Regions from separate parts of the Herbiconiux sp. FW305-C-125 genome, predicted to be linked through region 2. Evidence: riboswitches for the same ligand, from Rfam matches in the RefSeq annotation. Region 2 holds a riboswitch; the other holds the start of a gene.
The links. Region 2 has a riboswitch for glycine ahead of AC3WLB_RS11835 (L-serine ammonia-lyase). Riboswitches for the same ligand answer to the same signal wherever they lie in the genome.

Region 1 (20,301 bases), on a different contig from region 2:
CGACCGGGCCGGCCATGGCGCTCTCGGTCGCCGGTGCGCTGTTCCAGACCACGGGAGCGTTCGCAGCCGTGTTCGCCCTCGCACTGGCCGTCGCCCTCGGTGCGCTCGCGGTGAGCGGGCGCACCGGGGCGCGGCAGTCGGAGCCGGCTGGGGCGAGCCTGGCCCCCTAGGAGTTGTTCGCTCGCTTGAGGTTCGCGGTCATGCGGGCGCGGGCGTTCTGGTCGAGTTCGACCTTGCGGATGCGCACCTTCTCCGGCGTCACCTCGACGCACTCGTCCTCACGGGCGAACTCGAGGCTCTCCTCGAGCGAGAGCTGACGCGAGGGCGTCATCGACTCGAAGTTGTCGGCCGTCGACTGACGCATGTTCGTCAGCTTCTTCTCCTTGGTGATGTTCACGTCCATGTCGTCGGCGCGCGAGTTCTCACCGATCACCATGCCCTCGTAGACCTCCTCGGTGGGATTCACGAAGAAGGTCATGCGCTCCTGGAGCGCGATGATGGCGAACGGCGTGACCACGCCGGCGCGGTCGGCCACGATCGACCCGTTGTTGCGGGTGACGATCGAACCGGCCCACTCGTCGTAGCCGTGCGAGATCGCGTTCGCGATGCCCGTGCCGCGCGTGATGGTGAGGAACTCGGTGCGGAACCCGATGAGGCCGCGCGAGGGCACGATGAACTCCATGCGCACCCAGCCGGTGCCGTGGTTCGACATCCCCTCCATCCGGCCCTTGCGGGCGGCGAGCAGCTGCGTGATCGCGCCGAGGTACTCCTCGGGCGCGTCGATCGTGAGGTGCTCGTACGGCTCGTGGGTCTTGCCGTTGACCTGCTTCGTGACCACCTGGGGCTTGCCGACGGTGAGCTCGTAGCCCTCGCGCCGCATGTTCTCGACCAGGATCGCCAGGGCGAGTTCGCCTCGGCCCTGCACCTCCCAGGCGGCGGGGTTCCCGATGTCGACCACGCGCAGCGACACGTTGCCGACGAGTTCGCGGTCGAGGCGGTCCTTCACCATGCGCGCGGTGAGCTTGTGACCCTTCACCTTGCCGACGAGGGGCGAGGTGTTGGTGCCGATCGTCATCGAGATGGCGGGATCGTCGACCGTGATGGCCGGCAGGGGCCGCACGTCGTCGGGGTCGGCGATGGTCTCGCCGATCGTGATGTCCTCGATGCCCGCGATCGCGACGATGTCACCCGGGCCGGCCGATTCGGTCGGGAAGCGGGTGAGCGCCACCGTCTTCAGGAGCTCGGTGATGCGCTGGTTCTGCACGGTACCGTCGTGCCTGACCCAGGCGACCTGCTGACCCTTCTTGATCGTGCCGTTGAACACGCGCAGGAGCGCCAGCCGGCCGAGGAAGGGCGAGGCGTCGAGGTTCGTGACGTGCGCCTGCAGCGGCGCCTCGTCATCGTAGGTCGGCGCCGGGATGTGCTCCAGGATCGCGCCGAACAGCGGCTCGAGGTCGTCGTTGTCGGGCAGCGTGCCGTTCTCCGGCTTGTTGAGGCTCGCGGCACCGTTGCGGCCGGAGGCGTAGACCACCGGTACGTCGAGGATCGCATCGAGGTCCAGGTCGGGCACGTCGTCGGCGAGGTCGGAGGCCAGCCCGAGCAGCAGGTCCTGCGACTCGCCCACGACCTCGTCGATCCGCGCATCCGGCCGGTCGGTCTTGTTGACCAGCAGGATCACGGGCAGCTTCGCCTCGAGCGCCTTGCGGAGCACGAAGCGGGTCTGCGGCAACGGGCCCTCGCTCGCATCCACGAGCAGCACCACGCCGTCGACCATCGAGAGGCCGCGCTCGACCTCACCACCGAAGTCGGCGTGACCGGGCGTGTCGATCACGTTGATCGTGATCGGCTTGTCTCCCGCATGGACGCCGTTGTAGGTGATGGCGGTGTTCTTCGCCAGGATCGTGATGCCTTTCTCACGTTCCAGGTCGTTGGAGTCCATCATCCGGTCGTCGGCCTCGAAGTGCGCGTCGAACGAGTTGGTCTGGGTGAGCATGGCGTCGACGAGGGTCGTCTTGCCGTGGTCGACGTGGGCGACGATTGCGACGTTGCGCAGGTCGTCACGGGTGGCTTTGGCCATGGGAAAGTCCTCAAGTACAGGGGGAAGTTGCGGGCGGCTACGCCCCGAATGGCTAAACCCCCAGGGCTATTCCGGCTCCCGGGATGGCGTTCAGCAACTCCTTAGTGTACTGCTCCTGCGGGTTGTCGAAGACCTGGTCGGTCGAAGCCGCCTCCACGATGCGCCCCTTCTGCATCACGCAGACGTTGTCGGCGATGACCCGCACCACCGCGAGGTCGTGCGTGATGAAGAGGTAGGTGAGCTCGAGTTCGGCCTGCAGATCGGCCAGCAATTTCAGGATCTGGGCCTGCACCAGCACGTCGAGCGCCGACACCGCCTCGTCGAGCACCACGATGTCGGGCTTCAGCGCGAGCGCCCGCGCGATGGCCACGCGCTGACGCTGCCCGCCGGAGAGCTCGTTCGGGTACCGCGTGATGAGCGTCTGCGGCAGCGCCACCTGGTCGAGGAGCTCGAGCACCCGGGCCTTGCGGGAGGCACGGTCGCCCACGTTGTGGGTGTGCAGCGGCTCGCCGATCGTGTTGCCGATGTTGCGCAGCGGGTCGAGTGAACCGTACGGGTCCTGGAACACCGGCTGCATGCGACGGCGCAGGTCGAGCAACCCCTTGCCCTTCAGCGGCGCCACGTCCTGTCCGTCGATGAGGATCGAGCCGCTGGTCGGATCTTCCAGGCGCAGGATCATCTTCGCCACGGTCGACTTGCCCGAGCCGGACTCGCCCACGAGCGCCGTGGTGGTGCCCTTCTCCACGGTGAAGTTCACCTTGTCGGAGGCGATGAGCTCGCCCGACGCTCCCTTGCCCTGGCCGCGGATCTTGTAGACCTTCGTGAGGTCCTTGACCACGATCGCGTCGGGCCGCTTGGTGCGGGAGGTGTGCTCGAGCCGCTCCTCCGCGGCCGCGATGAGGTCGAGCCCCTCGGTGACCTGGGTGGGCGCGTAGTCGAGGTCGCTGAGCGCGTGCGACGCCGACTCGTGCGTGGCCGACTGGATGCGGCGCGAGGCCAGGCTCGGTGCCGCGGCCACGAGACGCTGGGTGTACGGGTGGATCGGGTTCTGCAGGATCTCCTTCGACGGCCCTGCCTCGACGATCTTGCCCTTGTACATCACGACGAGCTGCTCGGCCCGCTCGGCCGCGAGGCCGAGGTCGTGGGTGATGAAGAGCACCGCGGTGCCGATGTCGCGGGTGAGCGTCTCGAGGTGGTCGAGGATGCGCCGCTGCACGGTGACGTCGAGCGCCGAGGTGGGCTCGTCCGCGATGAGGAGCTTCGGCCGCGACGACAGGCCGATGCCGATCAGCACACGCTGGCGCATGCCGCCCGAGAACTGGTGCGGGAACTGCTTCAGCCGCTTGTCCGCATCCTGCAGCCCCGCCTCGCGGAGCACCTGGATGGCATGCGCTCGCACGTCCTTGCGGCCGGTGGCGATGCCGTTCGCGCGGATGGTCTCCTCGACCTGGAAGCCGATCGACCACACCGGGTTGAGGTTCGACATCGGGTCCTGCGGCACGAAGCCGATGAGCTTGCCGCGGATGTCCTCCATCTCGCGCTCGGAGTACTTCGTGAGCTCCTTGCCGTCGAACTCGATCGAGCCGCCGGTGATCCGGCCGGGGCCGGGCAGGAGGTTGATGATCGCGTGCGCGGTGGTCGACTTGCCCGACCCCGACTCCCCCACGATGGCGAGGGTCTGACCCGGCATGAGGGTGAGGTCGACGCCACGCACGGCCGGCACGATGCCGTCGGTGGTCTGGAAGCCGACCTCGAGGTCACGGATGCGCAGCAGCGGCTGCTGCTCTCCCCCGGTGCCGGGAGCGTTCTGGCTGGTGCGGTCGCTCATCGCTGAGCCCTCGCCTTCGGGTCGAGAGCGTCTCGAACGACTTCGCCGAGCATGATGAAGCTCAGCACGGTGATCGAGAGCGCGATGGACGGGTAGATGAGCGTCTGCGGCGCGGTGCGGAGATCGGTCTGCGCGGCGCTGATGTCGTTGCCCCAGGACATGGTGGAGTTCGGCAGGCCGACACCGAGGAACGACAGCGTCGCCTCCGCCACGATCGCCGCGCCGAGCGAGATCGTGGTGACCACGATGACGGGCGCGATCGAGTTCGGCAGCACGTGGCGCAGCAGGATGCGGAACCGCGAGACACCGAGCGCCTGAGCGGCCATCACGAAGTCGGCGTTCTTCACCCGCAGGATCTCGGCGCGCAGCACACGTGCTGTCGCCGGCCACGCGAAGATACCGATGGCCAAGGAGATGATGAACACGTTCCGGTAGGCCGAGAAGACCGACATGATGACCACGGCGGCCAGGATGTAGGGGATCGAGAAGAAGATGTCGCCCGCGCGGGAGAGCACCGAGTCGAGCCAGCCGCCGTAGTAGCCGGCGAACATGCCGAACAGCACGCCGAGCACCGTCGTCAGGATGATGACGATGATGCCGACCGAGAGCGACGTCGAGGTTCCGTGCACGATGCGCGAGAAGACGTCGCAGCCCTGCTTGTTGAAGCCGAGGATGTTGGTCGCCGTGGGTGCACCGTTGCTCCTGGACAGGATGCACTCACGCGGGTCGATCTGCGTGAAGAGGGTCGGGAAGAGTGCGACGATCACGATGAGCACGATGATCGCGGCCGAGATCCAGAACATCGGCCGGCGGCGCATGTCGCGCCACGCGTCGATCCAGAGGTTGCTCGGGCGTTCGCCCACCTTGACCGCGTCGATCGCGACGAGAGGGGTCTCCTCCAGGGGCGCGACGAAGTGGTTGGGGCTCGGGGTGTTATTTGACATAGCGGATCCTCGGGTCGAGAAGGCCGTACAGGAGGTCGACGACGAGGTTGACCACCAAGTAGATGAGCACCATGACCGTGACGAACGAGACCACCGTCGGTCCCTCGCCCCGGATGATGGCTTGGTAGAGCGTGCGGCCGACACCCGGCACATTGAAGATGCCCTCCGTGACGGTGGCACCGACGAGCAGCACGCCGAAGTCGGTCGCCGCGTAGGTGACCACCGGGATGAGCGAGTTGCGCAGGATGTGCACCGGGATGATGCGGCGTCGGCTCAAGCCCTTGCTGTAGGCGGTGCGCACGAAGTCGAGCGACTGCGTCTCGATCACCGAGGAGCGCGTCAGGCGCACGATCTGTGCGAACGTGATGCTCGCCAGCACGAACGCCGGCAGGATCAGGTCCTGGATGGGCGCACCCGTGGACACCGTCGTCCTGGCCCAGCCCAATTGGATGCCGAAGATGAATTGCGCGACAAAGGCGATCACGAAGATCGGCAGCGAGATGAAGATGAGGCTGATGACGAGCGCCGACGCGTCGAACAGCTTGCCCTTGCGGAGGCCCGACACCAGACCGATGATCACGCCGCCGACGAACTCGATGAAGAGCGCCATGATGGCGAGGCGGATGGTGACCGGGAAGGTGCGGGCGAGGATCGCGGAGACGGGCTCGCCCGAGAACGAGGTGCCGAAGTCGCCGCGGAAGATGCCGCCGAGGTAGAGGAAGTACTGCACGATGAACGGCTGGTCGAGGTGGTATTCCTGACGGAGTCGTTCGAGCAGCGCCGGGTTCGGCGTCTTGTCGCCGAACAGGGCCAGCAGCGGGTCTCCGGGCATCGCGAAGACCATGAAGTAGATGAGGAAGGTCGTACCCAACAGGACAGGGATCGCCTGGAGGATGCGCCTGAAGATGTAACCGGCCAAAGGTCAGACCGAACCAATCGAGCTAATGGGCGGGGACGCCACCTGGACGTAAGACATGATACGGGGGCGGCAGCACGATGCTGCCGCCCCCGATCGAGCGAGTACTAGCTCTTGGTGACCGCGTAGTAGAGCGGAACCGAGTTCCACCCGAAGTCCACGTCGGACACGGACTCGCTGTAGCCGCCGGTGACGTTGGAGTACCACAGCGGGATGGCCGGGAGGTCCTTCAGCAGGATCTCCTGAGCCTTCTGGAAGTCACCGTTCGCCTCTTCGGTGTCGGTGGTCTTCGAACCGGCCTGCAGCAGGGCGTCGAAGTCGGGGTTGCTGTAGTCCCCGTCGTTCGACGATGCGTTGGTCGCGTAGAGCGGGCCGAGGAAGTTGAACAGACCCGGGTAGTCGGCCTGCCAGCCGGTGCGGAACGCCGTCTGGATGCTGCGGTCGGTGATGGCCGTCCGCTGCTCGGCGAAGGTCGGGTACGGAGCGCCCGACGCGTCGATGCCCAGCGTGTTCTTGATGCTGTTCGACACGGCGTCGACCCAGCCCTGGTGGCCACCGTCGGCGTTGTACGCGATCTGGAAGGTGCCCGACCACGGCGAGATGGCGTCGGCCTGAGCCCACAGCTTCTTCGCCTCGTCGGCGTTGTACTTCAGCACGTCGGCGCCCTCGAGCGAGTCGCTCCAGCCGTCGATCACCGGGGAGGTGAAGTCGGAGGCGGGGGTGCGGGTGCCCTGGAAGATGACGTCGGTGATCTCGTCGCGGTTGATCGCCATCGAGAGGGCGGCGCGGCGGAGCTTGCCTTCCTCGTCGTTACCGAAGTGCGCGAGGCGCTCCGGGATGGTGAACGACTGGAACACGGCGGCGGGCTGGTTCACGGCGCGGTCGCCGAGGTCCGACTCGTAGGTGCCGAAGGCGCTGTCCGGGACGGCGTCGAGCACGTCGAGGTTGCCACCGAGGAGGTCGGCGTACGCGGCGTCCTGCGAAGCGTAGAACACGAAGGTCACGCCACCGTTGGCCGGCTTGCGGCCGCCCTTGTACTCGTCGTTCACGACGAGGTCGATCTTCTCGTTGTGCTGCCACGCGTCGGCGGAGGCGAGCTTGTACGGGCCGTTGCCGATCGGGTTCTGGCCGAAGGCGTCCATGTCGTCGTAGGCCGACTTGGGCAGCGGGTAGAAGGCCGAGTAGCCGAGGCGCAGCGGGAAGTCCGCGCGCGGCTCCTTCAGCGTGACCGTGAAGGTGGTGGGGTCGACGACCTTGAGGCCGGTGAGGGGGCTGTCCTCGTCGTAGCTGAAGCCCTCGATGTCCTCGAAGAAGTAGCTGTTCAACTGCTCGTTCGAGAGCAGGGCGCCGTACTGCCAGGCGTCGACGAAGCTCTGCGCGTCGACCGGGTCACCGTTGGTGAAGGTCAGGTCGGGCTTGATCTTGATCGTGAAGGTCTGCGAGTCGTCGGTCTCGATCGACTCGGCGACGTCGAGCTGCGGCGCTCCGGTGGCGTCGTAGTACTCGAGGCCGGCGAAGATCGAGTCGATGATGCGTCCGCCACCGGTCTCGTTCGTGTTGGTGGGGATCAGCGGGTTCTGAGGTTCAGAACCGTTTGCCGTGATGACCGCGGAAGAGCTTCCCGTGGACGAGTCCGAGCTGCCGCTGGCGCAGCCGGACAGTGCGAGTGCACTCGCGGCAGCAAGCGCGATCGCGCCGATGCCTAACCGTCTGATTTTCAATTTTCCTCCTGTGCAAAATGCGGGCAAGGCGATACCCCCTTATGGAGGGCGCAGCCTAAGGAAGTACCCTAAGTGGGGGTACCGGCATCGGCAAAATGGTGGCCAAAAAAGTTACACACACGAAACTATCTCCGCTGGTTTATTGTGGATTCCCCACAGTTTCCGTGGAATTCAGGCGCCTGACGCAAGAAAGTAGAGCGATGAGCCGAGCCGTCGACTGGGCCCGTTTTCGGCGCCGCCGCCTCTTCACCGAGATCGCGATCGTGCTCGGGGTCTCGCTCGGGGCATCCGCCGTCTACTCGGTCGTGAACCTCATCGGCCGCCTCACGGCCGAGACCGCTCTGGCCGATCAGACCGCCACCATCAACGGCTCCCTGAGCGACCGCGCGTGGCTCGATCTGACCTACCAGCTGCTGGCGATCTTCTTCGATCTGGTGCCCGTCGCCCTGGCCTTCTACCTCTTGGCGATCTCCGGCGGCAACCCGTTCCGGCGCATCGGGTTCGACGCGAAGAAGCCCGTGAGCGACCTCGGGCGGGGCCTGCTTCTCGTGCTCGTGATCGGGGTTCCCGGCATCGCGCTCTACTTCGTGGGGCGTGCCCTCGGCTTCACGGTGAACGTCGTGCCGGCACCCCTCGACACGTACTGGTGGACGACGCCCATCCTCATCCTCTCCGCGCTCCGCGCCGCGCTTCAGGAGGAACTGATCGTGGTGGGCTACCTGTTCACCCGGCTGCGGCAGATCGGCTGGGGGAAGTGGCAGATCATCCTCTCCGCCGCCGTGCTGCGCGGCAGCTACCACCTTTACCAGGGCATCGGGCCGTTCTTCGGCAATGTGGTGATGGGCGTGGTGTTCGGCTGGTGCTACTGGCGCTGGGGCCGGGTGATGCCGCTCGTGATCGCCCACTGGATCATCGACATCGCCTCTTTCGTCGGCTACGCCTGGGCTCTGGCGACGTTCCCCAGCTTGTTCTGAGACGACTCGACCGCGTCACGCCTTGCGGCGGTTGGCCAGAACGAACGCGACGATGCCGAGGGCGACCAGGATGCCCCCGCCGATGAAGCCCCCGATCATCAGGTAGTTCGGGGTGCTGCCCGCATCGCCCTGCGCAGCCGAGGTCGGCGCCACCGGGGTGAAGAGGGGTTCGCTCGTCGGAGTCGCGGTCGCCGATGCCGTCACGTTCACGGTGACGACCGCCTGTGCGGTACCGGGGTCGTTCCCGGCGAAAGTGGTCGAGAACCGGCAGAGGATGTTCGAGGTGCCGAGCGGGAACGACTGCCCCGACTCCACCGGCGCGCCCGCGATCGAGCAGCCGTCGAGGGTGAGCCCGGCGGGCAGGTCGGCCGCGAACTCGACGACGGCCTGCCCCGACGCATCCGCCGTCACGTCGAGCGTGCCGGGCAGGATGCCCGCGTTCGTGAAGTCGGCGCCCACCACCCGCGTGCCGGTGAAGTCGGCACCGTCGAGCGTCGCCCCGTCGAACTTCGCACCCTGGATGTCGCCGCCGGCGAAGCTCGCGCCCGTCAGCACCGCGCCGCGGAAGTCGCCCTCGCCGAACCGTGTTCCGCTGAGGTCGACGCCGGCGCACTGCGCCCCGCCGGGGCCGTTGTCGCTCAGCCGGTACACCACGCAGTCGCCCTCGGCGAAGACCGGGTCGGCGGCCTGCGCGGGTGCAGCACCCACCGCCACGAGCGCGAGACCCGCGATCAGGCCGGCCAGCAGACGAACAGAACCGGAGCGCGGGACGGGCATGGCGAGAACACTAGCAAAGCGGGGTGCCGTCGCCACGCCGACCCGGCGCGGTCACTCGAACGCCTCCGGCGGCGGGCACGCGCACACGAGGTTGCGGTCGCCGTAGGCCTGGTCGATCCGGCGCACCGGCGGCCAGTACTTGCCCCGCACCAGCGAGTGCACGGGATACACAGCCCGCGCGCGGTCGTACGGATGCGTCCACTCGCCTTCGATCGCGGCCTGCGCCGTGTGCGGGGCGTTGCGCAGCGGGTTGTCCTCCGCCGGCCACTCCCCCGCCGCGACGGCGTCGATCTCGGCCTTGATGAGGATCATCGCGTCGATGAACCGGTCGATCTCCGCCAGGTCTTCGCTCTCGGTGGGCTCGACCATCAAGGTTCCCGGCACCGGGAAGCTCATGGTCGGCGCGTGGAAGCCGTAGTCGATCAGGCGCTTGGCGACGTCATCCACCGACACCCCGGACTCGGCCGTGATGGCGCGCAGATCGAGGATGCACTCGTGGGCGACCAGCCCGTTCTCCCCCGTGTAGAGCACCGGGTAGTGCGGAGCCAGCCGCGCGGCGACGTAGTTGGCGGCGAGCACGGCCGAAGCCGTCGCATCCGCGAGCCCTTGAAGCCCCATCATGCGTACGTAGGCCCAGCTGATCGGCAGGATGCTCGGGCTGCCGTAGGGCGCGGCCGAGACCGCCCCGCCCCCGTGCACCACCGACGTGCCGTCGACCTGGAGGTGCTCGGCGTCCTGCGCGAACATATGCCCCGGCAGGAATGGAGCCAGGTGCGCCTTCGCCGCGACCGGCCCGACGCCGGGGCCGCCGCCGCCGTGCGGGATGCAGAAGGTCTTGTGCAGGTTGAGGTGCGACACGTCGCCCCCGAAGTCGCCGAACCGCGCGTACCCGAGGAGGGCGTTGAGGTTCGCGCCGTCGACGTACACCTGGCCGCCGGCCTCGTGCACCAGCCGGCAGATCTCGGTCACCTCGTGCTCGTACACGCCGTGCGTCGACGGGTAGGTGATCATGAGCGCCGCCAGGTCGTCGGCGTGCTGCTCGATCTTGGCGCGCAAATCGCCGAGATCGACGTTGCCGAGATCGTCGCAGGCCACGACCACGACCTTCATGCCGGCGAGCACGGCGGAGGCCGCGTTGGTGCCGTGGGCGCTGGACGGGATGAGGCACACGGTGCGCTCGAGGTCCCCGCGCGAACGGTGGTAGCCGCGGATGGCGAGGAGGCCTGCCAGTTCACCCTGGCTCCCCGCGTTCGGCTGCAACGACACGGAATCGTAGCCGGTCACGTCGGCCAGCCATCGCTCGAGCTGGCGGATGAGCTCCAGGTAGCCCTCGACGTCGCTCTTCGGCGCGAACGGGTGGATGCCCGCGAACTCGCGCCAGGTCACCGCCTCCATCTCGCTGGCCGCATTGAGCTTCATCGTGCAGGAGCCGAGCGGGATCATCCCCCGGTCGAGCGCGTAGTCGTGATCGGCCAGGCGCTTGAGGTAGCGCATCATGCTCGTCTCCGAGCGGTGCGTGTTGAACACCGGATGCGTGAGGTACTCGCTGGTGCGCAGAAGACCGGCCGGGATGCTCGTGGCCGGCTCCACGGCGGGCACCTCGGTCGCGGCGGCGTCGAACACGCGCGCCAGCGCGAGCAGCTCGGCGTCGCCGGTGGTCTCGTCGACCGCGATCCCGATCGTGTCGTCGTCCTCCACGCGCAGCAGGATGCCCTGACCGTGCGCGTGCTCGGCGAGGCCGTGGGCCCGGCCCGGAACCCGCACCTGCAGCGTGTCGAAGAAGTCGGCGTGCACGACCTCGTAGCCCGCCGCGGCGAGCTGCCCCGCGAGCGAGCGAGCCACGCGGTTCACCTCGGCGGCGATGGCCCGGAGCCCATCGGGACCGTGGTAGACCGCGTACATGCCCGCCATCACCGCCAGCAGCACCTGCGCGGTGCAGATGTTCGACGTGGCCTTCTCGCGCCGGATGTGCTGCTCGCGCGCCTGGAGGCTGAGCCGGTAGGCGGGGTGACCGGCCGCATCCACGCTCACGCCGACCAGGCGGCCCGGCAGCTGCCGCTCGAGCCCGGCGCGCACCGCGAGGTAGCCCGCGTGCGGGCCACCGAAGCCCATCGGCACACCGAAGCGCTGACTGGTGCCGATCGCCACGTCGGCACCGAGCTCGCCGGGCGAGGTGAGGAGGGTGAGGGCGAGGAGGTCGGCACCGACCACGGCGATGCCGCCCGCCTGGTGCACGATCTCGATGACGTCGGCCGGGTTCCACACCCGCCCAGACGCCCCCGGGTACTGCACGAACACGCCGAACGCGTCGGTGGCCGGATGCGCGGGGTGATCGACCGCGTCGAGCGCCGTCTCCACGATCTCGATGCCGAGAGCCTCCGCGCGCGAACGCAGGAGCGCCTTCGTCTGCGGGAAGGCATCCGCGTCGACGATGAACCGGTGCGAGGCCGACTTGCTCGCACGACGCGCGAGCAGCATGCCCTCCACCGCTGCGGTCGACTCGTCGAGCATGGAGGCGTTCGCGGTGGCGAGCCCGGTGAGGTCGGCCACCATGGTCTGGAAGTTGATCAACGCCTCCAGCCGGCCCTGGGAGATCTCGGGCTGGTACGGCGTGTACGCGGTGTACCAGCTCGGGTTCTCGAGCACGTTGCGCTTGATCACGGCGGGCGTGATGGTGTCGTAGTAGCCGAGCCCGAGGTAGGAGGTGGAGACGCGGTTGCGGCCGGCCAGGGCGCGCAGCTCGTCGACCGCCTCGCGTTCGGTGGCCGCGGGCGGCACCAGCGAGTCGCTGAGCGACCGGTCGAACTGGATGGCGCTCGGCACGGCCGCCGCCATCAGATCGCTGAGGCTGCCGTAGCCCACCGTCTCGAGCATGCGGGCCTTGGCGGCCGCGTCGGTGCCGATGTGTCGGGCGGAGAAAGGACGCTGTTCCGTCATCGCGCGGTCATTCCCCGATCAGAGCGTTGTACTGCTCGAGCGTGAGCAGCTCGGGCAGTTCGGTGAACTCCACCTTGAGCAACCACCCGGCACCCAGCGGATCGCTGTTGACGAGTTCGGGAGCGTCTTCGACGGCGGTGTTCTTCTCCACCACGGTGCCGTCGACCGGCGCGAAGAGCTCGCCCACCGACTTGGTCGATTCGATCTCGCCCACGACCGTGCCTCCGGCCACGGCGGTGCCGGCGGCGGGCAGGTCGAGGTAGACGATGTCGCCCAGCTGCGCCGCGGCGTACGCGGTGATGCCGACGGTGGCGATGCTTCCCTCCACGAGCACCCATTCGTGCTCGGCGGTGTAGCGGAGTGCGTTCTGGTCAGTCATGTCTGTCAATCCTTCTTCCGGCGGTAGAACGGGAGGGTCGTGGTGCGGTACGCCAGACGCGTGCCGCGGATGTCGACGCTGAGCTCGGTGCCCGGCTCGGCGAGGGCGGGGTCGACATAGGCCATGGCGATCGGCTGCCCGAGCGTCGGCGAGAGCGCCCCGCTCGTGACCACCCCGATCGACTCGGTGGATTCGGCGTCGGCGTAGACCGGGTAGTCGGCGCGGGCGGCGCGCCGGCCGTCGGCGGTGAGACCGACCAGCACCGGAGCATCCGCCGCCGGCCCCTGCTCGACGGCGGCGCGCCCCACGAACTCGGCTTTGGCGAGGGCGGGCACGCGGCCAAGGCCGGCCTGGGCCGGCAGAGTCTCGAGCGAGAGCTCGTGGCCGTAGAGCGGCATGCCGGCTTCGAGGCGCAGGGTGTCGCGACTGGCGAGACCCGCGGGCACGAGCCCGGCGTCGGCGCCGGCCTCGGCCACCGCCTGCCAGAGCGCTTCGGCGAACCGCGGATGCACGTAGAGCTCGAACCCGTCCTCGCCCGTGTAGCCCGTGCGTGCCACGAGCACGCGCTCGCCCTGGAACTCGCCCTCGATGGCTCGGTAGTAGCGCAGGCCGTCAAGGCCCGGGGCGGAGAACCCGCCCGTCTGCTCCAGGATCGACCGGGCGGCCGGCCCCTGTACGGCGATCAGTGCCGTCTCGTCGCTGACGTCGCGCAGCTGCGCGTCGAATCCGTCGATCCGCTCGGCCAGCGCCGCCGCGACGGGATCGTGGTTCGACGCGTTGGCGACCACGAGGTAGTCGCTCTCGCCCGTGCGGTAGACCACGACGTCGTCGATGATGCCGCCGGCCGGAGCCAGCAGGAGCGAGTACTTCGCCTGCCCGATCTCGATGGCGGAGAGCAGGCCGGCCAGCGCGTGGTCGAGGAAGGCACCCGCGTCTGTTCCGGACACCTGGAACTCGGCCATGTGGGAGAGATCGAACAGGCCGGCCGCCTGGCGCACCGCGTGATGCTCGGCGAGGTCGCTCGAATAGCGCACCGGCATCTGCCAGCCGGCGAAGTCGGTGAAGGTGGCGCCGGCCGCGACGTGCACGGCGTGCAGCGGTGAATAGCGGGTAGGGGAATCCGTCGATGGGGGCATGAGTTCTCCGGGTAGGCGATTGCTCTGAGAACTCCCCCTCTGTCATCGTGCCTGAGAGTTTCACGTCGCGGGACGACGCTTTCACCGTGGGCGAGCCGCTGGCAATGCTGCGGACTGCTTTCCAGAGTGGCCAGTTCGAGGCGGTACGAGGACCTGAGAGATTATCGGGGAGGATTGCTCCTTCGGTGCCGTTCCACGAAGGGTTCGGCTCTCCCGCGTCGGACTAATGACCGGCGGTATTCAGTTGGATGGTGCTACGCCACCGAGCATAGCGCGCCCGGGTGTCGCGCGGCTCACTCCGCGCCGGTTCCGCCCTGGTTCCGGCGCAGCACGAGCACCACGATCGCGGCGATGACACCGAGCCCGGCCAGCGCGATCAGCACGACGACCGGCCAGGGCAGCGCGGGGGCGGGTTCGTTCGGGGCATCCGTCGCCGGGGCGCTCTCCGCAGCCGCCGTCGCGAGTGGTGCGGGTGCGGCGGTCGCGGTCGCGGCGGGTGACCCCGCCGTCGCCGGCGGAGTGGCGGTGGCCGTCGGGCCGCCGTCGGGCTCCCCCGACCAGGCCTCGCCGCAGACGGGCGGGTCGGTCAGTCCGTCGTGCGCGCCGTCCTGCGAGGCGGGTTCGTAGTCGAAGTCGTACTGGCCGGAGGTGGGGTGCCCATCGGAGGAGACCACCTGCCAGAGCACGACGTAGCCCCCTGCGAGACCGAGCGCGACAGGGGCGGCGACCGAGGTGCCCTCGATCGACACGCATCCGGACTCGTAGTGCAGGCCCTCGCTGTCGACGACCTGCACCGCGAATCCGCTGGTGTCGTCGCCGATGGTGATGAGCGCGTCCGAGAAGGTGAGCGAGACGGTGCCCGGGTCGGTGGTGACCGAGTCGCCCGCGGCGGGTGAGGACGACTCGAGCGCGTCGTGCGCCTGGGCGGCGGCGGGACCGGCCAGCAGCAGAGCGCCGATCCCGATCGCTGCGGCACCGAGGGCGACGAGTCGGAGAACGGATCGCGGTCGGCTGCTCGAGATGCTCACCCGACAACGATACGGGGTCGGTGCTCGGGTCAGCTGCGGCGCAGACGGTACTGGTTCACGACCGGGCAGTCGAAGGGATCGGGCGCAGCCTTGCCCACCCGGTTCATGTACGCCACGACAGCGGCGTGCGCCTCGAGCAGCGACGTCTGGGTGTAGGGGATCTTGTGGGTGGCGCAGTACTCCTGCACGATGGGCCGCGCCTTCAGGAGGTTCGGGCGGGCCATGTTCGGGAAGAGGTGGTGCTCGACCTGGAGGTTGAGCCCGCCCATGAACACGGTCATGCCCCAGCCGCCCGCGATGTTGCGGGAGGAGAGCACCTGCTTGCTGAGGAAGTCGATGCGGGAGCCCGCCGGGAACACGGTCATGCCGACGTGGTTCGGGGCGAACGACGCCCCCATGTAGAGGCCGAACACGGCCAGCTGCACACCGATGAAGGCGAAGGCCATGCCGAGCGGCAGGAAATAGAAGATGACGGCGAGGTAGGCGATCAGGCGGATGCCGATGAACCACAGCTCGAGCCGACGGCCCTCCACCGGGCGGCGGCTCAACAAAGTCCTGAACGAGTGGTAGTGCAGGTTGAAGCCCTCGAGGAGCAGCAGCGGATAGAGGAGGAAGCCCTGCCTGCGGGTCAGCCACGCCATCGGGCCGCGGCGGGTGGCCGCATCCTCTTCGAGGAAGGACACGACGTCGATGTCGATGTCCGGGTCTTTGCCGACGACGTTGGGGTTGCCGTGATGGCGCGTGTGCTTCGACATCCACCAGGTGTAGCTCATGCCCACGAACGCGGTGGCGAGGGTGCGGCCGGCGCGGTCGTTGGCGGGCCCGGACTCGAACACCTGGCGGTGACTTGCCTCGTGCGCGAGGAACGCGAACTGCGTGAAGATGATGCCGAGGCCGCCGGCGATGAGCAGCTGGTACCAGGATTCACCGAGCAGCACGAACCCGGTGGCGGCACCGCCGAGAGCGAGCACGAGCGCGGCGAACATGACGATGTAGAAGGTGCGCCGCTTGCGGAGCAGCCCTACGTCGCGCACGGTGGCGAGGAGCTCGGAGTAGGCGGCGGTCGGATGCGCGGCGCCCGCTTTGCGGGGCGCGGTGGCGCGGACGTTCGAGGTGGACAAGACGGTCACGGGACCTGCTCACTGGTGTCGGGTTCGACTTCCCAGCCGGGTGTTCGAGCGGATGCCCACTTCAGATGCCCTCACGCTACGGGCCGAACCTGCGTATTGCCCCGGCAGACGGCAAAGAACCCGTGCGGCCAGCGGCCGACACGGGTTCTTCGGGGTGGTGGGGCGAGACTACGCGCTGACCGGCGTGATGTTCTCGGCCTGGAGGCCCTTGCGGCCCTGGGTGACGTCGAAGCTGACGCGCTGGTTCTCTTCGAGGTTCTTGTAACCGCTGCCGCTGATGCCGGAGTGGTGAGCGAACACGTCCTCGCCACCGTCATCGGGCGAGATGAAGCCGAAGCCCTTTTCGGAGTTGAACCATTTCACGGTACCTGTAGGCATTGTTTTCTCATTTCGAGGTAAGCGGCCCCGCTTGTCGAGGCCTACCGTCGCGGTGTACTTTGTTCCGCTCCTCAGAAATGCAAGTCCTCGCCGGCGTGAAACACCGGCAAAAGACCCTATTCAAGATTCATGGGTCACACAACAACTGAATCCAGCTTAGCGGCCGGTCGCCCGTTTGGCTACGAATGCGCTGTGATCGATGCTCCGAGCCGTATCCTTTAGAATTCGACGTGGCCGGGTCGATCCGGTGCATCGCGCAGCTCACCGCGCACTCCTGAAAGGTCGCAGATCATCAGCCCGCTAAGCATCCCGAGCCCCGATCCCGCGTTCGCCGTCTTCAACATCTGGATCTTCCAGATCCACATCTACGCGTTGTTCATCCTGGCCGGCATCATCGTCGCGATGATCATCGTGAACCGGCGCCTGACCAAGCGCGGCGGTGAGCCGGGCATCGTGATCGACATCGTGCTCTGGGCCGTCCCCCTCGGCATCATCGGGGCACGGTTCTACCACGTGTTCACGCACATCGGCGACTACTTCTATCCCGGCGCGAACCTCTGGAACGTGTTCGCCATCTGGGACGGCGGGAACGCCCTCTACGGTTCGCTGATCGGCGGCGCGATCGGCGCCTGGATCGGCTGCCGCATCACGGGCATCCGACTCTGGTCGTTCGCGGACGCGCTGGCGCCCGCGATGCTCGTCGCCCAGGCGATCGGCCGCCTCGGCAACTACTTCAACCACGAGCTCTTCGGCCTGCCGACCACGCTTCCCTGGGGCCTCGAGATCGAGTCGACCAACGCGAAGTTCCCGACGGGCCTGGCCGACGGCACCCTGTTCCACCCGCTGTTCCTCTACGAGATCATCTGGAACCTGGTCGGTGTGGCGCTCCTGCTGCTGATCGAGCGCCGGTTCCACCTGCGCTGGGGACGCCTGTTCGCGCTCTACCTCGTCTGGTACGGGCTCGGCCGTAGCTGGCTCGAAGCCATCCGCATCGATCCGTCGAGCGACGGCTTCCTCGGCATCCCGGCCAACGTCTGGGCCTCGTTCGCCGCGGTCGTGCTCGGCATCGTGCTATTCATCGTGCAGGGTCGGCGGCACCCCGGCCTCGAGATCTCGGTGTACCGGGAAGGTCGCGGGCCGAAGGGCGTCGCGTCGCCCGAGGAGCAGGCCGAGGCAGAGGCTGCCGCGGCGGCCGAGCGCTGGACCGACGAGGAACTCGCCGGCACCGCGGTGACCGCCGGCGGCGGGGCGGCAGCGAACCCGGAGTCGGCGTCCGGGAGCGACAGCACGAAGTAGGGCGCCCGCCCCCTCTTCACTCCGCCCTCGCGGGGTGGCACCATGGGTGCATCTCTGCGGGAAGGGCGGCCATGTCGATCATCCAGACGACTCCGGAATCGGAGGCGACCGGCCTGGTCGCCGAGCAGTACGAGAGCGATCGCGCCACGCTCGGGAGCGTCGCCGCGTACACGCGCGTGATGGCGGTCAATCCCGAGGCGGTCGTCGCGTTCGAGAACCTGGTGCGGGCCATCGTGTCGTCGATGGACCTCCGCCGCTACGAACTCGTCACTCTCGCCGCCGCACGCGGCGCCCGTTCGAAGCACTGCCGGCTCGCCCACGGCAACCGCAGCCTCGCGCTCGGCCTGTTCGACGAGGAGGCGCTCGAGCGCATCGCCCGCTCCCCTGCTGACGAGGGCGAGGCGGCCGGGCTGTCAGCGGCCGAGATCGCGATGATGGCGTTCGCCGAGAAGGTGAGCACGGATGCGTCGTCGATGACGGATGCCGACTCCCTGGCGCTCCGCGAACACGGCTTCTCCGACCGTGAGATCGTCGACATCGCGCTGGCCGCCGCGGTGCGAAACTACTACGCCAAGGCGGTGCAGGCGCTGGCGGTCGAGGTGGAGCCGCCGGCCACGCTGCCCGAATCGTTGCGCGCCGCGCTCCTCAGCGGTCTCTGAGCGGCCCCGGGCAGCGCCTCGACGGTCGCAGACCGGCGCGCATCCGCTGTCTCGCTCAGCGCGCGGCCAGGGTCGCCGCGCCGGTGGCCGCCTGCACTTCGGGCGGCAGGTCGTGCAGCCGTCGGCGGTCGCGGATGGCCACGAACCCGACGCACACCACCCACACGAGCCACGGGAAGGTCGCGAGCATCGCGTTCGCCGCGCCGCCCGCGGCGAAGAAGGAGTCGGGGCTGGTGCCGCCGAACATCGTGGGGACGGCGAGCAGGTTGAGCGCGGCGGTGGTGTACGCCACCCAGCCGGTCCAGGCGGGGAGGGCGCCGGAGGCGAGGATCACGTACCCGGATGCGGCGGCGAGCAGGGCGTTGAGCGCGCATCCGATCGAGCCGAACATGAGGGTGTGACCGACCGTGAGAGCCCGGAGCGACGACGCGTCGGGGGTGAGGTTCGTGGTGTCGAGGGCGGTGCCGCCCTCCATGGCGTCGCCCACCAGGGTCACGCCGATGAACAGCAGACCGGCGCCGAACGCCAGGTCGGCCACCCACTGAAGGTCGGGACGGGTGTGGGTGATGATCTGGCGGAAACCGCCGAGGAAGACGATGAGCGCCGCCATCAGGAAGGTGTCGATGAGGATGGTGACGAGCGTCTGGTTGGCCGTGGCGGCCATGAACTGCTCCAGCGCGGTGGAGTCGTCGAGGGCGGGGCGCGCGCCGACGAGCAGCACCTGCACGAGGAACTCGGCGAGGGTGAGCGCCGCCACGGTGAGGGCGGCGAGGCCGGTCCACAACCGCACGTCGGGGTTCAGTTTGCCGTTCTTCACGACGGTGATCATGTGGGTGTGCATGCCGGGTCCCCGTTCCCTCTCGTCGGCCCTCATCCGCCTCCGACAGTAGCAACGCGCGCGGTCAGGTGCGGGCGGGCTCGCCCGGGAAGCCGTGGAAGAGGCCGTCCGGGTCGAAGGCCGCGCGCAGGTGCTCCACCCGCTCGCGGTCGGCGAAGGTGAAGGAGCGGGCCACCCGCGAGGGGTTCCGACGGATGTCGGACTCGCTCAGGAAGTGCCCCGTCGTCACGGGGAGCAGCGCGTCGGCGACCTCGTCGAGCCAGGCGCGGTTGGCGGCGTCGGCGGCCGGGTCGTCCCAGATGACGTAGACGATGAGGAGGGTGCGGTCGTGCATCCCGTAGGCCGCTTCGCCGCGCGGCAGGAGGTCGGCGCCGCGGCCGTTCGCGGGCATGCCGGCGAGCACGTAGCTCTTACCCGAGGGAGCGCGTACCATCAGGGCGGCGAGAGGTTCGGCGGCGTCGTGGAGGTCGAGGTCGGTCCAGAAGGTGTCGGCGAGGTAGCGCGCGCCCTCGGGGTAGGTGGCGTCGACCGCGTGGTGCAGCTGGTCGAAGGCGGCGGGGGCGGCATCGAGGTGGTCGAGCACCGTGAGGGTGGCGGGAACGGATGCGGTGAGCGGCGCGAGCGCCGCCGTCGCCTCGACCTCGTCGGCGGCGAACACGGTCGCGGCGACGCCGACCACGTACGGGTGCTCGCCGGCGCCCGGCCGGTCGGGGCCCGCAGTGACGAGCGACACCTCGACGTTCGAGGGGAGCTGCGGTGACGCGTCCGTGATCCACTCGGTCACCGCACCGAGTTCAGCCAGCGGGAACTGCCAGGTCGAGACCCGGATGGCCGCCGGGAGCGGCTGCAGGGCGAGTTCGAATTCGATGACGAGGCCCGGGAAGCCGGGGCCGGCGCCCCGCGCCAGCCAGAACCAGTCGGCGTTCTCGTCGGCGGTGGCGTCGAGGACGCGGCCCTCGGCGGTGACGATGCGCACGCGGGTCACCGAGAAGCAGGCGGGGAGCCAGTGACCCCAGTTGACCCCGAGTCCGCCGCCGAGAAGGAATCCGCCGACGCCGGGGTTGCCGCAGTGTCCCACCGGGAACGCCAGCCCGACGGCGGCGAGCATCGCCGACAGCTGCGCGCCGCGGACGGCGGGCCCGACGATCACCGTGCGGCCGGCGACGTCGATTCGCACGCTGTCGAAGGCTTCGAGGTCGACCAGCACACCGTCGCCGCGCACCGACGACGCGACCCAGCTGTGCCCGCCCGAGCGCACCGCGATGCGCTGCCCCTCCTCACGG
Region 2 (8,646 bases):
TCACCTTCGCCAGCGCCTCGACGACGATGCCGGTGGACATCTTCGACACGCCCTCCTCGCGCTCGATGAAGGTGATCGGGAACTCGCCGATCGTGCCACCGGAGCGCTCGAACAGCCAGGCCAGCTCGATCTGGAAGCAGTAGCCCTGCGAGTTCACGGTGCCGAAGTCGATCGTGCGCAACGAGTCGGCCCGGAAGCCGCGGTAACCGCTCGTCAGGTCGTGCAGCTTCGACTGCAGCATGATGCGGGCGTACGCCGTGCCCGAACGGGAGATGAGCTTGCGGTAGGCGGGCCAGTTCTTGATGACGCCGCCCGGAATCCAGCGGGTGCCGATGGCCATGTCGGCGCCGCCCCGAAGGAGGGCGGTGAGCCGGGGGAGCTCCTCGGGCTGGTGCGAGCCGTCGGCATCCATCTCGACCACGAAGTCGTAGTCGCGGGCCAGCGCCCAGCGGAACCCCGCGGCGTACGCGGCACCCAGCCCGTTCTTCTCGGTGCGGTGGAGCACGTGGATGCGCGCGTCGTCGGCTGCCAGATCGTCGGCCAGCTGGCCGGTGCCGTCGGGGGAGTTGTCATCGACGATCAGCACCTCGACACCGGTCTCGGCGGCGAGGACTCGCGCCGTGACACTGGCGATGGAGCCGATTTCGTTGTAAGTCGGTATCACCACGACAGTTTTCGCCATAGTTTCCTCAATCGATCAGGTGCTGCCGGACCGGCGGCGCTGGAAAGCGTATCGATGCTTTCTGTTCATTTTCCCCAGCTACGCTCAGCATTCTCTTGGAAGATACGAAAAGTTCCACTCTCTTAGTTCACATGTAAGAACGGTTTTCTCGCTATGACAAGTGCGCCCGTAACGAAGTCGCGCCTTCGCATTCTCGCTGTGGAATTCGTGCGGTTCGGCCTCGTGGGCGGCGTCGGTTTCGTCGTGGACGTGGGGGTCTTCAACCTCCTGCGCACCACCGTCATGGATCCGTCCCACATGCACGAGGGCCCGGTCATCGCGAAACTCATCTCCACCGCCCTCGCCATCCTCGTGAACTGGCTCGGCAACCGGTACTGGACGTTCAAAGAGCGCCGCCGCGCCGACATGCTCCGCGAGAGCATCGAGTTCTTCGCGGTGAGCATCGCGGGAATGGGCATCGGCCTGGCGTGCCTGTGGTTCTCGCACTACGTGCTGCACTTCACGTCGCTGCTCGCCGACAACATCTCCGGCAACGTGATCGGCCTGGCGCTCGGTGCGGTGTTCCGCTTCGTGCTCTACCGGATGTGGGTATTCGGCGAGCACCGGGTGCGGGTTCCGGATGCCCGGGTCGAGGCCGCGGGGAAGACCACCTCGATCTCGTGAACTGAGTCTGGTAGGTTCGGCAGCAATCAACTGGCACCAACAAATTCAACAAGCCTTCGAACAGCAGCGGGAGAGTCCGCCCGAGAGCCGTCGGGTCGGCGCCGTAGGAGCAATTCCTCTCCGGGAAACTCTCAGGCCCCAGCACCGCTGCCGTTGGGCGACTCTGGAGAGCGAGTTCCGGCGGGGCACTGCCGCCGGCGTTCCACCGACGGGGCAAGCGGCGATCGCCGTGGAATCTCTCAGGTCAGGTACAGAGCGGAGAGGGACACCCAGCGGCGCGACCACGCGCCGACCTCGAATGGAGTCCCGTGACGCTCAGCATCTTCGATCTCTTCTCGGTGGGCATCGGCCCGTCGAGCTCCCACACCGTCGGGCCCATGCGTGCTGCGGCATATTTCGTCGAGGGTCTTCTCGACGGCGGCCGCCTCGAGGCGGTGGAGGCCGTGCGAGTCGACCTCTACGGCTCGCTCGCGGCCACCGGGCCCGGGCACGGCACACCCACCGCGGTGCTGCTCGGGCTCGAAGGGCTGCGACCCGAGACCGTGACGCCGGCCGAGGTGGATGCGCGGCGCGCCGCCATTGCGGCCGACGGCGTCACCCGGCTGGCCGGGCGGCTGCCGATCGCGCTGACCGAGCGCGACGTGGTCATGCATCCGCTCACCGTGCTGCCGCGACACACGAACGGTGTGCGGTTCACCGCGTTCGGGGCGGACGGGGCCGTGCTGGCCGAGGAGACGTACTACTCGGTCGGCGGCGGGTTCGTGGAACGGGAGGGCGATGAGGGCGCGGCCGCACGGGGAGGCGGTGGTGCGGCAATCACGGCGCCCTTCCCGTTCCGCACGGCCGCCGAGCTGCTCGAGCACTGCCGGGTTCGGGGGGTCGGCTTCGCTGACGTCATGCTGGCTAACGAGGTCGCGCTGGCCGGCGGCGGCGGGGAGGGGGCGGCGGCGGAGGTGACGACGCGGCTGCTGGGCATCCGGGACGTGATGGACGAGTGCGTCGCGACGAGCCTCGCGCGCTCCGGGGTGCTGCCGGGAGGGCTCCAGGTGCGCCGGCGTGCGCCCGAGTGGCGGGAACGGCTGCGGGCGGCCGACCCGAACGGTGCGCCCGAGTTCTGGCAGGAGTGGGTGAACCTCGTGGCCCTCGCGGTGAACGAGGAGAACGCGTCGGGTGGCCGCGTGGTGACGGCCCCCACCAACGGTGCAGCGGGCATCGTGCCGGCTGTGCTGCACTACGCCCGCACGTACCTGCCGGAGAACGGGCTCGACGACGACGACGTCTGCGTGCGGTTCCTGCTCGCCGCCGCGGCGGTGGGTGTGCTCTACAAGGAACAGGCGTCGATCTCGGGCGCGGAGGTCGGGTGCCAGGGCGAGGTGGGCTCGGCGTCGTCCATGGCGGCGGCGGGACTCGCCGAAGTGATGGGCGGCACCCCGGAGCAGGTCGAGAACGCGGCCGAGATCGCGATGGAGCACAACCTCGGTCTCACCTGCGACCCGATCGGCGGGCTGGTGCAGATCCCCTGCATCGAGCGCAACGCCATCGCCGCCTCGAAGGCGATCAACGCCGCCAAGATGGCGCTCTGGGGCGACGGCAGTCATCACGTCAGCCTCGACCAGGTGATCACCACCATGCGCGAGACCGGCCGCGACATGAGCGACAAGTACAAGGAGACCGCGCTCGGCGGCCTCGCGGTCAACGTCGTCGAGTGCTGAGCCCGGGGCGCGCGGCTACTGTGGAGGAGTGAGCGCGGGCGGAACGACGGGCGGTGCCGGCGGTATGAGCGACCCCGGCCCGGGCCCCCGTGCACGCTGGCGGTCGGTGGCGCAGGCGTCGATGGCGCCGGTGCGGTCGTTCCAGGCATCCGCTCGCACGCCCCTGCTCCAGGTGCTCAAGACCGCGGCGGCCGCCATCATCGCCTGGGTGGCGTGCTCGTTCATCGCCACCGACGAGCCGCCGATCTTCGGGGCGATCGCGGCGATCCTCGTGGTGCAGCCGAGCGTGAATCAGTCCTTCAGCCGCGCGGTGGAACGCTCGATCGGCGTGATCGTGGGCGTGGTGGTCGCCTACACGGTCGGGCTGATTTTCGGGGCGCCGAGCTGGCTGATCCTCGCGGCCATCGTCATCTCCCTATTGGTGGGATGGGCGCTTCGCTTTCCGCAGTCCTCCACCGTGCAGGTGCCCATCACGGCCATCCTGGTGCTCTCGGTCGGCGCGCAGACGCCCGGCTACGCGGTCGAGCGCATCATCGAGACCGTCGTCGGCGCGGTGATCGGCGTGTTCGTGAACTGGCTGATCGTTCCGCCGCTCGCCGTGCAGCCGGCGCACGACGCCATCGCCGGCCTGGGTCGCGAGGTGGCCGCCATCATGGACAAGCTCGCCGAGGTGCTGACCGCCCCGAGCGACGAGAAATCCCGCACGCTGCTGCTGGTCGAGGCCCGGCTGCTGCGGCCCATGCAGGCCCGCGCGACCGCCACCCTCGAGACGGCCGAGGACAGCCTGCGCTTCAACCCGCGCCGCTCGGCGCACCGCCAGGTACTGACGACGGATGCGGAGCTGCTGTCGATGCTCGGCCGCGTGATCACGCGGACCCTCGGCATGACGCGGTCGATCAACGACCACTACGACGACAGCCTGCGCGACGAGCCGATGGTGACCTCCATCGCCGAGGAGCTCCGCCGGGCCGCGCACGACCTGCGGCTGGTGATGGAGAACGTGGCGCTGCCGGCCGGCGAGGAGGAGCGGCTGAGCGATTCGGAGCCCGCGCTCACGGCGCCCATCCGGGCGCTCTCACCCGATCCGGCGCACTGGATCCTCATCGGCTCACTGCTCGAAGACCTCCGCCGGGTGCGGGAGGAGATCGTCGGGGCGGTCGACGACCTGCACTGAGCGTGAGCACTGAGGGTCTGCACTGAGCGTCAGCCGGCGGTCGGCACACCGCCGGTCTGCACCCCGGGGTGGTCGCGCTCGAGGCTCGCGCCCTCGATGTCGACGTTCGGCAGCACCCGGTCGAGCCAGCGCGGCAACCACCAGGCCGAGCGGCCGAGGAGGTGCATGAGCGCCGGCATCAAGAGCATCCGCACCACGAAGGCGTCGATCAGCACCCCGAACGCCATTCCGAAGCCGAACGAGCGGATGATCGTGGAGTCCGAGAAGATGAAGCCGCCGAACACCGACACCATGATGAGCGCCGCAGCGATCACCACCGAGCGGCCGGCCCGGAAGCCCTGCGCCACCGCCAGGCGGGCGGGCGAGCCGTGCACGAACGCCTCGCGCATGCCGGAGGCGAGGAACAACTGGTAGTCCATGGCCAGGCCGAACAGGATGCCGACGAGGATGATCGGCAGGAAGCTCAGCACCGGACCGGTGTTGTGCAGCCCGATGAGCTCCGCGCCCCAGCCGAACTGGAACACCGCGACGGTGAGGCCGTAGGTGGCGAACAGCGACAGCACGAATCCGCCGGTCGCGATGAGCGGCACCAGGAGCGAGCGGAACACCACGATCATGATGATGAGCGACAGGCCCACCACCACGATCAGGTAGAGCGGGAGCACGTCGGCGAGGGCCTCGGAGATGTCGATGTTGATGGCTGCCTGCCCGGCGACGCCCAGCACGATGTCGCCGGTCGGCCCGTCGACGGCCGGCAGCGAGCGGATGCTCTGCACGAGCTGCTCGGTGCTCGCACTGTTCGGGCCCTCGGCGGGCAGCACCTGGAAGGCGAGCAATGTGTTGTCATCGGCGGTGGCGACCGGCGCCACGGCCACCACGTCAGCCTGATCGGACAGCGTCTGCGCCACGTCGACCTGGGTGCGGAGGAGATCGTCGTCGCTCAGGCCCGCGGGCACAGTGGCGCTGACCAGCAGGGGGCTGTTGGCTCCCGGTCCGAACTGGGACTCCACGATCTCGAACGAGCGGTAGCTGGTCGAGCCCGCCGGCTCGCTCGACCCGTCGGGCAGACCGAGCCGCATCGAGAGGGCCGGGATGGCGACCACCAGCAGCGCGGCGATCGTGGCCACCACGGTCACGACCGCGCGGAGGGTGCTCATCGGCTTCACCGCGACGGTGGCGTGCTTGGCGTGCCCGATGCTCGCCCGAGCCCGCCGGCTGAGCAGGCGCTCGCCGACCCGGCCGAGCACGGCCGGCGCGAGCGTGATCGCCACCAGCACCGCCACTGCGACGCAGACCGCGCCGACCGTGCCCATGAGGCCGAGGAAGGGCACACCCGTCACGTTGAGGGCGAGAAGCGCGACGATCACGGTCGAGCCGGCGAACACGACCGCGGTGCCCGAGGTGCCGGTGGCCAGGCCGATCGACTCGAGCACGGGCACACCGGCCAGCAACTGTTTGCGATGCCGGTTCACGATGAAGAGGGTGTAGTCGATGCCCACGGCGAGGCCGAGCATGACGCCGAGCACCGGGGTGACGGATGCCATGTCCACGAGACCCGAGAAGGCCAGGCTCGCCGTCACCCCGACCCCGACGCCGACCAGCGCGGTCACGATCGGGAGGGCCGCCGCCACGATCGAGCCGAGCATCACGATCAGCACGATCGCCGCGAAGACGAGACCCGCCGCTTCTCCGACCCCGAAGATCTCCGGGATGCCCTGGGCGATGTCGGTGCCGAAGTCGACCGTGGTGCCGTCGACGGGTGAGTCCTCGAAGTGGGCGATGGTGGCCTGCTTGACCTCTTCCGGCAGGTCGAGTCGCGGCTCGGTGAACGAGACGTTCACGATGGCGGCGGAGCCGTCGGCCGAGACGACGCCGATCCCGTCGGCGAGGTCGCTCAGCGTCTGCCCGAGCTCGGCCTTCGCCGCGCCGGCCTCGAGCTGCGTACGCTGCTCGTCGAGGGTGGCCTGCTGCTCGGCGAGTGCGTCGAGCTGCGCGGTGAGCTGGGCCTGCTGGGCGTCGAGGGCGGCGAGCTGCTCGGGCGGCGCGCCGCCGGCCTCGGCCTGAGTTCGGGCATCCGTCAGCTGCTGCTGCGCCGCATCGAGCTGGGCCTTGCCGGCGTCGAGCTGCGCCTGGCCGGCGTCGAGCTGGGTGCGGCCGTCGGCCAGCTGCTGCTGCCCGTCGGCCAGCTGCTGCGCCTGGTCGGCCTGCTGCTGGGCGGCGGCGAACGGGTCGAGCACGGAGGCGACGCCGTCGAGGTCGCCGGCGCTGGCGGCGAGGTCGGAGATGGCCTGCTTCTGGGCATCCGTGAACGGCTGGCCGTCGGTGGTCTGGTAGACGACCGTTCCGGTGCCGCCGGCGGTGTCGGGCAGCTTCTCGGCCAGCTCGTCGATGACCGCGCCCGAGGCCGTGCCGGGGATGTCGAAGCTGTTGCTGAGGGATCCGCCGAGGGTGAGGAACGCGGTGACAGCGAGGCCCAGGATGACGACCCAGGAGGCGATGACCGCCCAGCCGCGGCGGGCCGCGAACGAGCCCAAACGGTACAACAGCGACGCCATCTGATCTCCTCGTTCGGGCGCTCGACGGCGCTCGGTCCGTTCCCGCCCCTGAGCATACGCGACGTCTCGTCTAGAGTCTGACGATATCCTGAACCGATGAGTGACCACAGAGCCGGCCCCACCCGCAGCGCCGCGGCCCGGGAGTCGATTCTCGACGCGACCGCGCGGCTCTTCCGCGAGCAGGGGTACGACCACTTGACCATCGAGGGGATCGCGCGGGCGGCGGGGGTCGGCAAGCAGACGATCTACCGGTGGTGGCCCTCACGCGGAGCGCTGATCGCCGACTGCCTGATCGAGGGCCGCCTGTTCCCCGTGGACTTCGACGTGCCGAACACGGGCGAGCTGATCGCGGATGTCGAGACCTGGCTCGGGCGCATCCTCACCGTCCTCGAGAACCCGGGCGGCAGCGCGCTGTTGCGGTCGCTCGTCGGCGCCGCGGCCGAGGACGCCGCGGTGGGCGACCAGCTCAGCGCGAGCCTCGGAGTGGAGCGCTCGCTCGCGGAGCGGCTCGCGGCCGGTGTCGCCGACGGGCAGCTGCCCGCGTCGACGCCGGTCGAGCCCCTCGGCGACGCCATCCTCGGGGCGCTCATCGTGCAGTCGCTCAGCCGCCGAGGCGACCCCGCGCAGACCCGCGCCCTCGTGCGCCACCTGCTCGCGTCGCCGCCGCAGATGTAGCCGCAGCTGCCGCCGATGGGCGCATCCCGCGGCGGCGGGTCGGCGCAACCCACCACCCCGCACACCGCCCTCGCCGCATCAGCGAGCCCCCCCAGGGCGGAGGGCGTCACCGGGCCAGGGCATGGCGTCACGCCCCCGTAGCGGTCTGAGAATGGCTCGCCTGCTCGCCTGCTCGCCTGCCTGGCGGGCGTATTGGCTCAGCGGTGGCGGGGGAGGAAGCCGACGCGGTCGTATACGGTGGCGAGCGTGACCTCGGCGACCTCGTTCGCGCGGTCGGCGCTCACGGCGAGGATGCGGTCGAGCTCGGCCGGGTCGTCGAGCAGCTCGAGGGTGCGCTCGCGGATGGGCGCCACCGTGCCCACCACCACCTCGGCCAGCGCCTTCTTCAGGGTGCCGTAGCCGCCGCCGGCGAACTCCGCCACCACCTCGTCGACCGAGCGGTCGGTGAGGATGGCGAAGATCGTCAGCAGATTTGCCAGCCCCGGCTTGGCCTCACGGTCGAAGCGCACCTCGCCATCGGTATCCGTCACCGCACGCATGATCTTCTTCTCGGTGACCTTGGGGTCGTCGAGCAGCCAGATCAGCCCCGCACTCGACTCCGCCGACTTCGACATCTTGGCGGTGGGGTTCTGCAGGTCGTAGATCTTCGCGGTGTCTTTCAGGATGTACGGTTTCGGCACGGTGAACGTCTCGCCGAATCGCGAGTTGAAGCGCGTCGCGAGGTCGCGGGTGAGCTCGATGTGCTGCCGCTGGTCTTCGCCCACTGGCACGTCGACCGCCTGGTAGAGCAGGATGTCGCCCGCCTGCAGGATGGGGTAGGTGAAGAGGCCGACCGACGCCGAGTCCTGCCCCTGCTTGGCCGCCTTGTCTTTGAACTGCGTCATGCGGGCCGCTTCGCCGAAGCCGGTGAGCGTGTTCAGCACCCAGGCGAGTTCGGCGTGCGCCGGCACCTGCGACTGCACGAACAGCGTCGACCTGTCTGGATCGATGCCGGCCGCGATGTACTGCGCCGTGGTGCGGCGGGTGTTGGCGCGGAGTTCGGCCGGGTGTTGCGGCACCGTGATGGCGTGCAGGTCGGCGAGGAAGAAGAAGGCGTCGTGCGACTCCTGCAGCTTCTTCCAGCTGAGCAGGGCGCCGATGAAGTTGCCGAGGTGCAGCGAATCGGCAGATGGTTGCATGCCCGAG

Region 1: another riboswitch for glycine. It lies ahead of gcvT (glycine cleavage system aminomethyltransferase GcvT); the one in region 2 lies ahead of AC3WLB_RS11835 (L-serine ammonia-lyase).

Annotation. Positions count from the first base shown of each region.
Region 1 is NZ_JBYSYO010000007.1:42,497-62,797, forward strand. It holds gene AC3WLB_RS16870 (MFS transporter) at 1-170, shown strand, start outside; gene typA (translational GTPase TypA) at 167-2,077, opposite strand; gene AC3WLB_RS16880 (ABC transporter ATP-binding protein) at 2,130-3,905, opposite strand; gene AC3WLB_RS16885 (ABC transporter permease) at 3,902-4,849, opposite strand; gene AC3WLB_RS16890 (ABC transporter permease) at 4,839-5,768, opposite strand; gene AC3WLB_RS16895 (ABC transporter substrate-binding protein) at 5,873-7,486, opposite strand; gene AC3WLB_RS16900 (CPBP family intramembrane glutamic endopeptidase) at 7,687-8,460, shown strand; gene AC3WLB_RS16905 (pentapeptide repeat-containing protein) at 8,476-9,237, opposite strand; gene gcvP (aminomethyl-transferring glycine dehydrogenase) at 9,289-12,174, opposite strand; gene gcvH (glycine cleavage system protein GcvH) at 12,182-12,553, opposite strand; gene gcvT (glycine cleavage system aminomethyltransferase GcvT) at 12,559-13,689, opposite strand; glycine riboswitch at 13,722-13,819, opposite strand; glycine riboswitch at 13,821-13,915, opposite strand; gene AC3WLB_RS16925 (copper resistance CopC family protein) at 13,983-14,717, opposite strand; gene AC3WLB_RS16930 (fatty acid desaturase) at 14,747-15,847, opposite strand; gene AC3WLB_RS16935 (cold-shock protein) at 16,016-16,225, opposite strand; gene lgt (prolipoprotein diacylglyceryl transferase) at 16,514-17,521, shown strand; gene AC3WLB_RS16945 (carboxymuconolactone decarboxylase family protein) at 17,593-18,180, shown strand; gene AC3WLB_RS16950 (hypothetical protein) at 18,236-19,021, opposite strand; gene AC3WLB_RS16955 (FAD-binding oxidoreductase) at 19,083-20,301, opposite strand, start outside.
Region 2 is NZ_JBYSYO010000003.1:317,405-326,050, reverse strand. It holds gene AC3WLB_RS11845 (polyprenol monophosphomannose synthase) at 1-664, opposite strand, end outside; gene AC3WLB_RS11840 (GtrA family protein) at 881-1,345, shown strand; glycine riboswitch at 1,403-1,502, shown strand; gene AC3WLB_RS11835 (L-serine ammonia-lyase) at 1,654-3,057, shown strand; gene AC3WLB_RS11830 (FUSC family protein) at 3,086-4,231, shown strand; gene AC3WLB_RS11825 (MMPL family transporter) at 4,261-6,786, opposite strand; gene AC3WLB_RS11820 (TetR/AcrR family transcriptional regulator) at 6,883-7,461, shown strand; gene trpS (tryptophan--tRNA ligase) at 7,659-8,646, opposite strand, start outside.